2 regions of the Sphingobium sp. FG125 genome follow, and region 1 is predicted to be linked to the other one. Evidence: riboswitches for the same ligand, from Rfam matches in the RefSeq annotation. Region 1 holds a riboswitch; the other holds the start of a gene.
The links. A riboswitch is a leader RNA that binds a small molecule or an ion and turns the genes downstream of it on or off. The one in region 1 is predicted to bind thiamine pyrophosphate.

Region 1 (6,807 bases):
AAGCCGGCGGGTGTCGCGTCGAGCAGGATGGTCTTGCTTTCCAGATAAGGGTGCAGCCCTTCCACACCGCCCTCACGGCCAATGCCCGATTGCTTGAAGCCACCAAAGGGCAAGCCGAATTCCAGCTTCATGCCATTCTGCCCGAACCCGCCCGCGCGGATGCGGCGACCGATGCGATAGGCGGCGTCTACATCATTGGTCAGCACCGATCCGTTGAGGCCAAAGGCGCTGTCATTGGCGATACGGATCGCATCTTCCTCATCATCCGCCGGGATCAGGCAGAGGACGGGTCCGAAAATCTCCTCCTGCGCAATACGGCTCCTATTATCGACATTGGCAAACAGGGTCGGCTCGATGAAAAAGCCCTTGTTCATATGGGCGGGGCGATTGCCGCCGGTGACCAGATCGGCACTTGTCCGGCCCAGCGCGACATACTCCTCCACCCGCTCCAGCTGGCGCTTCATCGCCACCGGGCCAAGCTGGGTATCGGGCGCATAGCTATGGCCGATGCGGATACCCTGCATCACTTTGGCAATGGCGTCGGCCAGTTCGTCATGGCGGTGACGCGGCACGATGGCGCGGCTCAGCATGGCGCACACCTGCCCGCTCATGATGGTGATGGTGTTGCCCAGGATCGCGGCGGCAACTTCGATGGGAAAATCGTCACGGACGATCGCCGCCGACTTGCCACCCAGTTCCAGCGTGCAGCGCGCGACCCGCGACGCGCACACTTCGCCGATCCGCTTGCCCGCCAGCGTCGATCCGGTGAAGGTCACCTTGTCGATACCGGGGTTGCGGACCAGATGGTCGGACGCATCGCGCCCAGCCGCCACCAGATTGACGACGCCCGCAGGCACGCCCGCAGCCTCGGCCGCTTCGGCCATGATATAGGCCTCCAGCGGGGTTTCGGGCGATGGTTTCATGATGACGGTGCAGCCTGCAACCATGGCATAGGCGACTTTGGCCGACATGATGCCATAGGGCGCGTTCCACGGCGCGATCGCTGCAACGACGCCTGCGGGTTCCTGCGCCACGATGGCGGTGTGAACCTGGCTTGATGGGCGCTTTTCGACGAAGGGAAAGCTGTCGGCATAGCCCGCGATCGCCATCATCGTCATGGTCGCGCCGCCGGTCATGATCGGCGCGAAACTGGCGAGACCACCGACCTGCGCGGTCCAGGCGGCGGCGAGTTCAGGCGCGCGCTTGCCCAGCTCCTCCCCCATCCGCCGCACGATCGCCCCACGATCGGCGGGTGCCATGATCGACCATGGCCCGTCATCGAATGCATTGCGCGCGGCAGCGACTGCCCGGTCCATATCCGCTTCCGTGCCATCGACGACGCGGGCGATGACCTCCTCGCTATTGGGCGAGACGATCTCGATCATCCGGTCGCCCGTCGATTCGACCCAAGCGCCGCCGATGAACAGCTTGTCGGGATGGGCGATATGGATGTTGTCGGGAACCATGGTCTATCCTCTTCCTGGCCGGCGCTGCACGCCTTGTCAGCGACATACTATAACGAACGTTATGATTGCCGCAAGCCGTTCCATAGGCTTTTTTAGCGCTTGACAGTCCAGGTCGGGCCAACTCTATTATATCATTCGTTACGATAAAATGAGAGGAATGCCGATCCATGACCCGCCCGCTGGAGCAGGCCGAGTGACCAGCGACGCGATGGGTTTTACGCCACGCCTGATCCTATCGCTGTTCCTGTGCGGTCTGGTGCTGTTCATCGACGGCTATGATCTGGCTGCGCTGCCGCTGGCGCTCCCTCACATCGCAACGGCGCTCGACATTCCGCCCGCCCGCTTTGGTTTTGCCCTGTCGGCGGTATTGCTGGGGCTGGGAGTCGGCGCGGTCCTGCTGGCACCGCTGGGCGACCGCTTCGGCCGCCGCCGGACCATCATCCTCTCCGTCGTCTGTATCGGCCTGCTGACCATGGCAACCGCTACCGGAACGAGCATAGGCGGCTTCATCGTCTGGCGCTTGCTGACCGGACTGGCGCTGGGTGCATGTCTGCCCAATGTCACCGCATTGGCCGCGATCTGGGCACCACCAGGGCGACGCGCAAGCACGTTGACGATCGTATCGCTCGGCATTTCCTTTGGCGCGATCGCCGCGGGTTTGATCGCGCCGCCGCTGGTCGCGCTGGGCGGTTGGCGCGCGCTGTTCCTGTTGCCGGGTGCCGCGACATTAGTGCTTGCCGTGGCCCTTTTTCTGCTGTTTCCGGCGGAACAGAAAATGGCGCCATCGGCTGGCAACCGGGCCGTCCGCCCGCTTGCCCGTATATTGCGCAAACCGTTACGGTTCCCGACCGTCATCTTTGCATTGCTCTATGGTATCAATGCCTTCGGCCTCTATCTTATCACCAGTTGGGCACCAACCATATTGCCCCAGGCTGGCTTTACACTGGATCAGGCGGCGCGCTCGATCACCATCATCCAGTCCGGCGGCTTGGTCGTTGCTCTCGCGCTCGCTTGGCTGATCGATCGCAATCATGCCGTGCTGGCGCTGGCGGGTGCCTATGTCACGATCATTGTCGCCTTCACCCTATTGGCGATCCTGCCCGCTGACCCTTTGTCGTGGAACATGCTGCTGCTGGTCGCTGGCGGCGGCATTGTCGGGGTGCATCTGTGCATCATGGCAGTCGTCACCGGCAATTTTCCGCCCGATTGCCTGGCGACCGCCATCGGCTTTGGCGTTGCCGTGGCTCGGATCGGCGCGATCGGCGGCCCACTGGCCGGTGGTTGGCTGATAGGCCACGGCGCAGGGCCGAGCCAATTTTTCCTGTTCGCCATCCTGCCCATGGCGCTTTGCCTGCTCATCACATTGGCCCTGCCCGCCGCGCGCCGCGCTGGCCAGCCTTGAGACGGGCGGTCAATCGATCAGCCGGAACCCGACGGCAAAACGCAGCCCGACCACCCAGGCGTCGCGGATGGACGGGTCGGCGGCGGGATTGCGGACATATTGCATATTGGGCTGCACGGTGAGCCAATGGGAAAGTGGTGCGCGATAGGTGACTTCGGCAACGGATTCGGAACGGCCTGCACCACTGGCGCGGCGATAGTCGACCGATGTCGTGGCGGTAATGCCCGCCAGACCTAGTTCATCCTCCGGTCGCCCGGCCAAAGCGCCTTTCCATTTCACGCCCAAGCTGGCGAACCGGTCGAATATGTTGAACCGCCCGCTCGACGTGCCAAGGCGGAAGAAGCCATCGATCCGCCTGTCGCCATCGGTCATCAGCGGCATCTCGCCGCGCAGATAGACTCCGGCATTGCCCTGGCCCCGGCTTCCGTCCCACGCATCGAAGGTCGCGGTATAATGCCAGTGACCCAGCAGCAGCCGCGCGCCAGCGACAGGCGCTTCCAGTTCACCGATCAGCAGCGCGCCGTCGCCCTTGCCCAGCTTGATCGCGGTGCGGGCGGGATGATCGGGATCGCCCGGCACCCCGTCCAGCACGGCGGCGCGCACGGCCCAGCCCTTGGCCGGTCGCCATTCGACCCGCGCCGCCAGCGATGTCGAAGGGAAGATCGACGGACCATTGCGACCGGTCAGCGAAATATCGCTACCAATGCCATGGGCGCTGCCGACGAACACACCAGCAGCGTCGAGCGAATCAAATTCCGAATTGAGATCATACAGGCCCGCGCGCAGCGACAGGCCGGGCGCGACCATCTGGTCGATCCACGCTTCATAGAGTTTGAACGCCCGCGTCCCCGTCTCGATATTGCTGACGGCATGGGCGTCACCCACCGCATTGGAGATCGACGCGCCATTATTGTAGATGCCATAGACATGGGCTTGCGCCCCGCGCCAGCCCAGCGTCGCCTCCAGATCGGCCTCTAGCACAATGTCGAGATTGTCGAGATAGCGTGCGCGCCGCTTCACCCCGCCCGCCACATTGCCCATCACTTCTCCGGTGTAAGTGATCTCCAGCAACAGCGGTCCCTGTTCCTCGTCAATCTCCCCCGCCGCATGGATATGCGAATGCGGGCGCGACGGCATCGCCTCGCCCGCCGCAGCGGCCAGCAGCAGAAAGGGGGCGATCATCACCATGGCACGGACTGGAAGTGTGGGGGAGACATGATAATGGCCACATTAGCCCAGCGCGACATCATCGAAAGCCGATCCATCGTCGCGCACGCCATAGCTGACTGAATATCACCCCGGTTTCGGCAGGAATATGCGCTGTCCCCTCAGCGATCATTTGACGCGCGCGCTTCGACGCCATAGGCGACCACCAGTTTCAACCCACGGGGTGTCCTGGCGCTGTCAGGGCTGAGAGGCGGATCGGGCGCAGGGGGCGTCCAGTCGGCAAACCCGCGAACCTGATCCGGCTCACACCGGCGGAGGAATAGGGATATGCGTTTTTACGCCATTACATCGCCTGCCATTTCGATTGCGCTGCTGCTGGGGACCGGCATCGCCCATGCCGATGACAGCATCGTCGTTACCGCACGTGGTCGCGAGGAGGCCGAAATCCGGGTGCCGGACACGATCGCCGTCTATGGTCCCGCCGCCATCGCTGCGCGCCGCCTGGCCACGATCGATGATTTCATCGCCGCGACGCCGGGCATCTTCATCATCAATGATCAGGACCCTGGCACCAACCTTATTTCCGTCCGTGGCATATCCACCAACCGCAGCCAGTCGCCTTCCATCGCCTATATCGTCGATGGGCTGGCGTTGGCCGATTCGGAATTCTTCACCCTGCGCCCCTATGATCTGGCGCGGGTCGAGATTTTGAAGGGACCGCAGGGCGCATTGTTCGGCCGTTCAGCGTCGGGCGGTGCGATCGCCATGACGACCAACGATCCCGGCCCGGACTGGGGCGGTGAGGCAGCGGTCGGCATCGGCAATGGCCTGACCTGGACCGCCGATGGCGTGGTCAATGCCCCGGTGTCGGATCAGGTGCAGCTTCGCCTGTCCGGTTCCTACCGCAACAGCGACGGCTTCATCCGCAACAGCTTCCTCGACAAGAAGGTCGATGGCAGCATCAGCCGCAATCTGCGCCTGAAGGCCAAGGTCGCGCTCAATGAAACCGCCACCTTCCGCTTCCGACTGGGCTGGGCCAATGAGGAAGGCGGCGCGGCCTATATCTCGTCGGGCAACGTCACGGGCCTTTATGGCGGGCGACTGTCGGGCGCGGCACTGACCAACCCGTTCGGCGACTTTGAAGGCCGGGCATCGCGGACCTGGTGGGGCGCGCAGGCCAGCTATGAGCAGGAAGCGGGCGACGCGCTGCTCTTCACATGGACTGGCGGCTATGACGATTATCACAAGGATTTCGTTGAGGAACTGGATTTCCGCAACGACAAGCCGCTGATCTTCTTTGGCGTGCCTGCCTTTCCAGATGGTATTCAACCCATCGCACAACCCGTTGATATCAAGGCATGGACCAGCGAAACCCGGCTGACGTCGCGCGGCGACGGGCCGCTGCGCTGGCATGTCGGCCTGTTCTACCAGCGGCTGGAGCGCGACCGCACCGATGATTTCGGCCCGCTGCTGTTCGGTGGCGAAGCGTTCCGCGCCGAAACCCGATCCAGCCAGATCGGGATTTTCGGGCAGGCCAGCTACGACCTGACGCCCCAGGTCGAAGCGACCCTCGCGCTGCGCTATGATCGCGACCAGCGCAAGGAAGATACGGTCGGCACCGCCAGCGGCACGACCATAGCCCAGCGCGCCCGGACGTTCGAGAAATGGCAACCCAAATTGTCCCTCGCCTGGCGCCCGACCGATCATCTGACCGCCTATGTCACCGGCGCGATCGGCTTCAAGGCGGGCGGCTTCAACCCCCTGCCCGGCCCGGCCGACGTATGGCAGGCGGTGTTCCCGGCAGAAACCACCCGGTCGATCGAGGCGGGGGTCAAGGGCGAGAGCACGGATGGTCGCATCCGCCTGTCGCTGGCCGGGTTCGTCACTGACTATGACAATTTCCAGAACACCGTATTCCTGGGCAATTCGGTCGTACTCTCGGTGCCGCAGGTCGATGTCCACGGCATCGAGGCATCAGCGCAGGCGGCGCTGGGCGCGGGCTTCAGCCTGGATGGCGGACTGGCCTGGACCCACAGCCGCACCGGCACCTATTTCACCCCCAACCCCACACCAGAACCCGGCGAACCCGCCATCCTCGACATGAGCGGCCAGCGGACCCCCAACGCGCCGGACTGGACCGTCAATGGCGGCCTAGGCTGGCACGGCGCGGCTGGTCCGGCAACGGTAGATGTCCGGCTCAGTGTCGCCTATGTGTCCCGCGTCGATTTTGAGATCGACAATATCCTCCATTCGCCCGGCTACACCTCAGTCGACGGGCGGATCGGCGTCAGCCATGGCGCATGGACCTTCGACCTTTGGGCGAAGAATCTGCTCGATAAACGTTGGGCAATCTCGGCGTTCGGACAGCAGCAATTGCCGCTGTTGCTCGGCCTTGGTCCCAATGGCCCGTTCGACAGTTTCACCATCAATACAGGCCGCCAGTTCGGCGCCAGCGCATCGGTGCGCTTCTGACAAAGGACATAGCGATGGGCTTTTGCGATGAGATCTGGGCGGACGTCGCCCCGCTGCGACAGGCGATCCTGGTCCATCCCTTCCTGACCGCGCTGGCGGACGGCACACTGCCGCGCGACAGTTTCCAGCATTATATCGTACAGGACAGCCTCTACCTCGCCGAATATGCCCGCGTGCTGGCGATCGCCGCAGCCCGTGCGCCCAGCCCTGCCGGGCGGCTGGAATTTTCCGATGGGGCCAAGGTCGCGGTGCAGGTGGAGGAAGGTCTGCATCAGGCCTTCTTCGCACAGTTCGGCGTCA
Region 2 (6,807 bases), on a different contig from region 1:
CGCGCAGGGTAAAGGGCAGGGGGGTCAGCCGTCCGTCGACCACTGCCGGGGTGGTGGAGAGTTTCACCACCTCCTGCCCGACATAATCCATCGGCCGCCGGTCCATCGCCGCTGCCAGCGTGGCGCGCTGCCGGTCGTTCAGCGCCGATCCGGGGGTGAAGCGCGCATCGGGCAGGCCCGCCACATCCTGATCGAAGGCGGAGCCGACGACCAGCCGGTCCAGCCGGTCGCGCACATAGGCGCGCTCCTCGCCCTGGCCGCACCACCAGGTTGCGATATTGGGCAGGATCAGGTCCGCGCCCAGCAGCGCCTTGCTCAACTGCGGCAGGAAGGCGGCAAAGGCGCGCGATTCGATCACGCCAGCCCCCGGCCAGTTGCTCAGCACCAGCCCGCCGCGCGCGCAGGCATCGAACAGGTCGGGCACGCCGATGCGCGACTTGCTGTCAAACGCCAGCGGATCCATGAAGCGGCTGTCCATCCAGCGCCAGAGGCCATCTATGCGCTTCAAACCCTGGATCGTGCGGACGAATAATTGCCCGTCGGTGACGATCAGATCCTCGCCCTCGACCAGCAACAAGCCCAGATAGCGCGCGAGATGCGCCTGTTCGGCATAGCTCTGGTTGAAACGGCCCGGCGTCAGCAGGCCGATGCGCGGGTCGGATCGTTCGCAATCGGCGGCCAGCCCCCGGCGCAGATCGTCGAAAAAGGGTGCCAGCCGCCGCGTGTTCATGGCGCCCAGCAGATCGCCGGTCGCACGCGACAAAGCGAGGCGGTTTTCCAGCGCATAGCCCACCCCCACCGGGGTCCGCACCCGATCGGCCAAAACCCGCCATTCGCCTGCCGGACCACGGCCAATGTCGGCGGCGTAGAAATGGAGGTGATGGCCGCGCGGCGGCGGGGTGCCGGTCATGACCCGCCAATAATGCGGGCTGCCGGTGATGACGCTGGCGGGCAGCTTGCCATCGCGCACCAGCGACTGGCTGCCATAAATGTCGCCGATCACCTGCTCCAGCAACTCGGCGCGCTGGGCCAGACCCTGTTCGATATGCGCCCATTCGCCAGCGTCAATCAGCATCGGGATCGGGCCGAGCGGCCAGGAGCGTTCCTGTTCGTCGCCGGTCAGGCGGAACGCCATGCCCAGGTCAATCGCCTGCCGCGCGACATTGTCCGCCAGCATCGCCGGATCGCCCTGCGCCTGTGTGGACAGGCGATCGAACATCGCGCGCCAGCGCTTGCCCATGGCGGGCGACGCACCGGCAAACAGATCGCCCGCCGGTGCGGTGGCCAGATAGGCGTCGGCCCAGTTCAGTCTTGTATCCGCGTCCACCAAAACGCCCTCAAGCGCCCGGATGCCTGAAGCGCAGGTCCAGCGTCATCGGGAACTCGCCCGCCGGTTCGGCAGCGGGCATGTCGACCGGGCCGGGGGTGTGGCCATGGTCCTGAAAGCGCGCCTTGCGCCGCGCTTCGGCTTCATAACCGTTGATCGGCAGCGTGTCGTAATTGCGTCCGCCCGGATGCGCGACATGATAGACGCAGCCGCCCAGCGACCGCCCGCTCCAGCTGTCCAGCACGTCGAAGGTCAGCGGCGCATTGGCGGGCAGGTTTGGGTGCATACAATTGGCCGGTGCCCACGCCTTGTAGCGGACGCCGCCCACGCCTTCGCCCGGCACGGCGGTTGCCGTCATCGGCACCTGCCGTCCGTTGCACGCAACGATATGCCGTCCGGCGACCAGACCCGTGGCGCGGACCTGCAACCGCTCGGTCGAACTGTCGACATAGCGCACCGTGCCACCGATCGCCCCGGTTTCGCCCAGCACGTTCCAGGGTTCGAGCGCATGGCTGATTTCCAGCCCGACGCCACCCGCATCGACCGTGCCATGGATGGGGAAGCGGAATTGCCGCTGCGCCTCGAACCAGTTGGGGTCGAAATCATAGCCTGCGCCGCGCAGGTCGGAGAGGATTTCCAGAAAGTCCGCCCAGACGAAATGGGGCAGCATGAAACGGTCATGCAGGGTCGTCCCCCAGCGCACCAGATTGCCCTGCTGCGGTTGCCGCCAGAACCACGCCGCCAGCGCCCGGATCAGCAATTGCTGCGCCAGGCTCATCCGCGCTTCGGGCGGCATTTCAAAACCGCGAAACTCCAACAGCCCCAGCCGTCCGGTCGGGCCATCGGGCGAAAACATCTTGTCGATGCAGATTTCGGTGCGGTGGGTGTTGCCGGTCACATCGACCAGCAGGTTGCGGAACAATCGATCGACCAGCCATGGTGGCGGCGAAGCACCTTCCCCCGCGAACGGATTGGGCACCTGCGCCAGCGCGATCTCCAGCTCGTAAAGGCCGTCATGCCGCGCTTCGTCGATCCGCGGAGCCTGACTCGTCGGCCCGATGCACAGGCCGGAGAAGAGGTAGGAGAGCGAAGGGTGCCGCTGCCAGTAGAGGACGAAGCTTTTGAGCAGGTCGGGCCGCCGGATGAAGGGCGAATCCGTCAATGTCGGCCCGCCCAGCACGATATGATTGCCCCCGCCGGTGCCGACCGACCGGCCATCGACCATGAATTTGTCGGCGGTCAGATCGCATTCGCGGGCATAGGCGTACAGCTGTTCGGTGATCGCGACCGTCTCGTCCCAGCTGGAGGCGGGATGGACATTCACCTCGATCACGCCGGGGTCGGGCGTCGCCTTCAACACCGCGATGCGCGGGTCGGGCGGGGGCGAATAGCCTTCGATCCGCACCGGAATCCGCAGCGCTTCGGCTGCCGCCTCTACCTCCGCGATCAGCTCCAGATAATCTTCCAGCGCCTGCACCGGCGGCAGGAACACCGACAGATAATGGCCGCGCGGCTCGACCGTCACGGCGGTGCGGACGGCACCCTCGATGATGACCTGCTCGACCCGCTCCTGCGCGGCCATGCCGCCTTCGGGTCCCGCGACCCGCTGCGACTGTTGCGCACGCACCTCCTCGACATTGGCCTGTTGCACGACCTGCGCCCGGAAATCGGGCAAAGGTTCGCGCGGCTCACTGGTGTCGCGCGGGTGGATATAGGGATAATCCGACGGCGGCACATAGGGCAGGGAGCCGAGCGGTAGGCGGTAACCCAGCGCCGAATCCCCCGGCACCGCGAACAGCTTGCCGCGCCGCAACTGCCAGATTTCGCTCTGCCAGCGCGGCTTTGTGGTCTGCGATTGCCAGCGCTGCACCGGCAGCACATAGCCGACCGGCTGGTCCAGCCCACGCTCGAACGTCTTGACCATCCGCGCGCGCGCTTCGGGGTCGCTGATCTTGGGATCGTCGGTGGTGGCGTTGATCGGCAGTTCCGATTCCTTGATCGACCAGACCGCCGGGTCCTCGAACACCGCATGGGTATATTCGTCGGAAAAGCCCATATTGGCGGCCATATGGCCCAGGAAGGCGCGGGCGTCGTCAGGCGTGACCGTGCGCGCGCCATCGGGCGCATCGTCGGGCGCGATCAGGCTTTCATCGTGCCAGATCGGCGTGCCGTCGGTGCGCCAATAGACCGCATAGGCCCAGCGCGGCAGGCTTTCGCCGGGATACCATTTGCCCTGCCCATGATGCAGCAGGCCGCCCGGCGCGAATGTGCCACGCAGCTTGCGGATCAGCCGGTCGGCATAGGCCGCCTTGGTCGGGCCGACCGCATCGCCATTCCATTCGCCCGCGTCGCCGCCATCCACCGCCACGAAGGTCGGCTCGCCGCCGATGGTCAGCCGCATGTCCTGGGCTGCCAAATCCGCGTCGACCTTCGCCCCCAGCGCCATCACCGCGTCCCAGCGCTTGTCGGTAAAGGGCTTGGTGATCCGCACCGCTTCGGCAATGCGGGACACGGTCATCGCGAAATCGAAATCGACCTCGGCGGGTTCGGCCATGCCGCTGATCGGCGCGGCGGACTTGTAATGCGGCGTCGCGCACAGCGGAATATGCCCTTCGCCTGCAAACATGCCGCTGGTCGCGTCCAGCGCCACCCAGCCCGCGCCCGGCACATAGGCCTCTGCCCAGGCGTGCAGGTCAACGACGTCTTGGCTGACCCCCTTTGGTCCCTCGATCGGCTCGACATCAGCGACCAGCTGGATCGAGTATCCCGACACGAAGCGCGCGGCAAAGCCCAGCCGCCGCAGCAATTGCACCAGCAGCCAGGCCGAATCGCGGCACGATCCTGTGCCGATCTCCAGCGTCTCCTCCGGCGTCTGGACGCCTGCCTCCATGCGGATGACATAGCCGACCTGTTGTTGCAGGCGGCGGTTCACCTCGACCAGAAAGTCCACGGTGCGGCTCTGATAACCGTCATATTGCGCCACCATCGCCTCGAACATCGCGCCCTGCGGCTCCACGTCGAAATAGGCGGCCAGATCGGTTTTCAGCTGATCGTCATAGGCGAAGGGATAATTTTCCGCATAGGGTTCCACGAAGAAATCGAACGGGTTGATGATGTCCAGATCGGCGAGCAGGTCGACCTCGATACTGAAATGATCGACTGGCTCTGGAAAGACGACCCGCGCCAGCCAGTTGCCGTGCGGGTCCTGCTGCCAGTTCAGGAAATGCCCCGCCGGTTCGATTTTCAGCGCATAATTGGGCACCTTGGTCCGGCTGTGCGGCGCGGGGCGCAGGCGGATAACCTGTGGGCCAAGCCGGATCGAGCGGCTGTAGCGATAGGCGGTGCGGTGGTGGAGCGCGGCTTTGAGCATGGCGCGGATCAAACGCTACCCCCTGTTGCAATGCAATATGCAAATGATTTGGCGGGCAAAGAATCTGCGCGGACACGGCTCGCCCCGGCGATGCAGCGACAAGCCACTGGACCCCGCGCGCGAAACCCCTTACCCTTCCCGCCATCCCCGGGGGACCGTCCGCAGACGGTTGAGAGGCGGCTTTGTGGCCGCGACCCGCTGAACCTGATCCGGCTAACACCGGCGTAGGGAGGGTAAGCGCGCACTCACACCGCCCGCATTCTCTCTCTTTCGCTGCAAGGAGAGTGACTTATGGCAGACGTCCCCGCCCGTACCGAGATGCCCGAAGCCGAAGGCTTCATCCGCCGGCAGGCGGCAATGAACGTTACGACAGGCGCAATCCGTGGATCGAAGAAAATCCATGTCGGCCCGCTCAGGGTTGCGATGCGCGAAATCACGCTGGAGCCGGGCAGCGGCGAAGCACCGGTGCGGGTATACGACACGTCCGGTCCCTATACCGACCCCAATGCGCAGATCGACATCATGGCGGGCCTGCCCCAGCTGCGCCGCGACTGGATATTGGCGCGCGGCGATGTGGAGGAATATGATCCCCGCGAGGTAAAGCCCGAAGATAACGGCCTCAAAGGCCCCGACCGCTCCGGCGGCGTCGCCCAATTCCCCGGCCTCCATCGCCGCCCCTTGCGCGCGAAGCCCGGCGCGAATGTCAGCCAGATGCACTATGCCCGTCGCGGCATCATCACCCCGGAAATGGAATATGTCGCGGAACGCGAAAATCTGGGCCGCGCGCGCCTCGCTGAATATATCCGCGACGGGCAGGATTGGGGCGCGGCAATCCCCGATTATGTGACGCCGGAGTTCGTCCGCGACGAAGTGGCGCGCGGTCGGGCGATCATCCCCAGCAACATCAACCACCCCGAATCCGAACCGATGGCGATCGGCCGCAATTTCCTGGTCAAGATCAACGCCAATATCGGCAACTCCGCCGTCGCCAGCGATGTCGCGTCCGAAGTCGACAAGCTGGTCTGGTCGATCCGCTGGGGCGCGGACACGGTCATGGACCTCAGCACCGGTCGCAACATCCACGACACGCGCGAATGGATTTTGCGCAACTCGCCGGTCCCGATCGGCACCGTCCCCATCTATCAGGCGCTCGAAAAGGTCGGCGGCGTGGCCGAGGATCTGACCTGGGAGATTTTCCGCGACACGCTGATCGAGCAGGCCGAACAGGGCGTCGATTATTTCACCATCCATGCGGGCGTGCGCCTCGCCTATATCCCGATGACGGCGAAGCGCGTCACCGGCATCGTCTCGCGCGGCGGCTCCATCATGGCGAAATGGTGCCTCAGCCATCACAAGGAAAGCTTCCTCTACGAGCATTTCGACGAGATCACCGAAATCTGCAAAGCCTATGACATCGCCTACTCGCTGGGTGACGGCCTGCGCCCCGGATCGATCGCCGACGCCAATGACGAAGCGCAGTTCAGCGAACTCTATACGCTGGGCGAACTGACCAAGCGCGCTTGGGAACAGGATGTGCAGGTGATGATCGAGGGGCCGGGCCATGTCCCCATGCACAAGATCAAGCAGAATATGGACAAGCAACTCGAAGCCTGCGGCGAAGCGCCCTTCTACACGCTGGGGCCGCTCACCACCGACATCGCGCCGGGTTATGACCATATCACCAGCGGCATCGGCGCGGCCATGATCGGCTGGTATGGCACGGCGATGCTTTGCTATGTAACGCCCAAGGAGCATCTGGGCCTGCCCGACCGCGACGACGTAAAGGTCGGCGTGGTCACCTACAAACTGGCCGCCCACGCCGCCGACCTCGCCAAGGGTCACCCCGCGGCCAAGGTCCGCGACGACGCACTGAGCCGCGCCCGCTTTGAGTTCCGCTGGCGCGACCAGTTCAACCTCAGCCTCGACCCCGACACGGCCGAGCAATATCACGACCAGACGCTACCGGCGGAAGGCGCGAAGTCAGCGCATTTCTGCTCCATGTGCGGCCCCAAATTCTGTTCGATGAAAATCACGCAGGAGGTACGGGATTTCGCCGCCAAGCAGAATCAGGACGCCGATACGTTCATCGCGGCCAATCCTCCCCGGCACG

Region 2: another riboswitch for thiamine pyrophosphate. It lies ahead of thiC (phosphomethylpyrimidine synthase ThiC); the one in region 1 lies ahead of ACODSR_RS02050 (TonB-dependent receptor).

What each region holds. Positions count from the first base shown of each region.
Region 1 covers NZ_JBMDKQ010000002.1:55,686-62,492, forward strand. Annotated here, with positions in the region: gene ACODSR_RS02035 (aldehyde dehydrogenase) at 1-1,466, opposite strand, end outside; gene ACODSR_RS02040 (MFS transporter) at 1,660-2,868, shown strand; gene ACODSR_RS02045 (carbohydrate porin) at 2,878-4,050, opposite strand; TPP riboswitch at 4,245-4,372, shown strand; gene ACODSR_RS02050 (TonB-dependent receptor) at 4,363-6,507, shown strand; gene tenA (thiaminase II) at 6,522-6,807, shown strand, end outside.
Region 2 covers NZ_JBMDKQ010000004.1:69,365-76,171, forward strand. Annotated here, with positions in the region: gene ACODSR_RS05030 (circularly permuted type 2 ATP-grasp protein) at 1-1,240, opposite strand, end outside; gene ACODSR_RS05035 (transglutaminase family protein) at 1,338-4,697, opposite strand; TPP riboswitch at 4,836-4,945, shown strand; gene thiC (phosphomethylpyrimidine synthase ThiC) at 4,989-6,807, shown strand, end outside.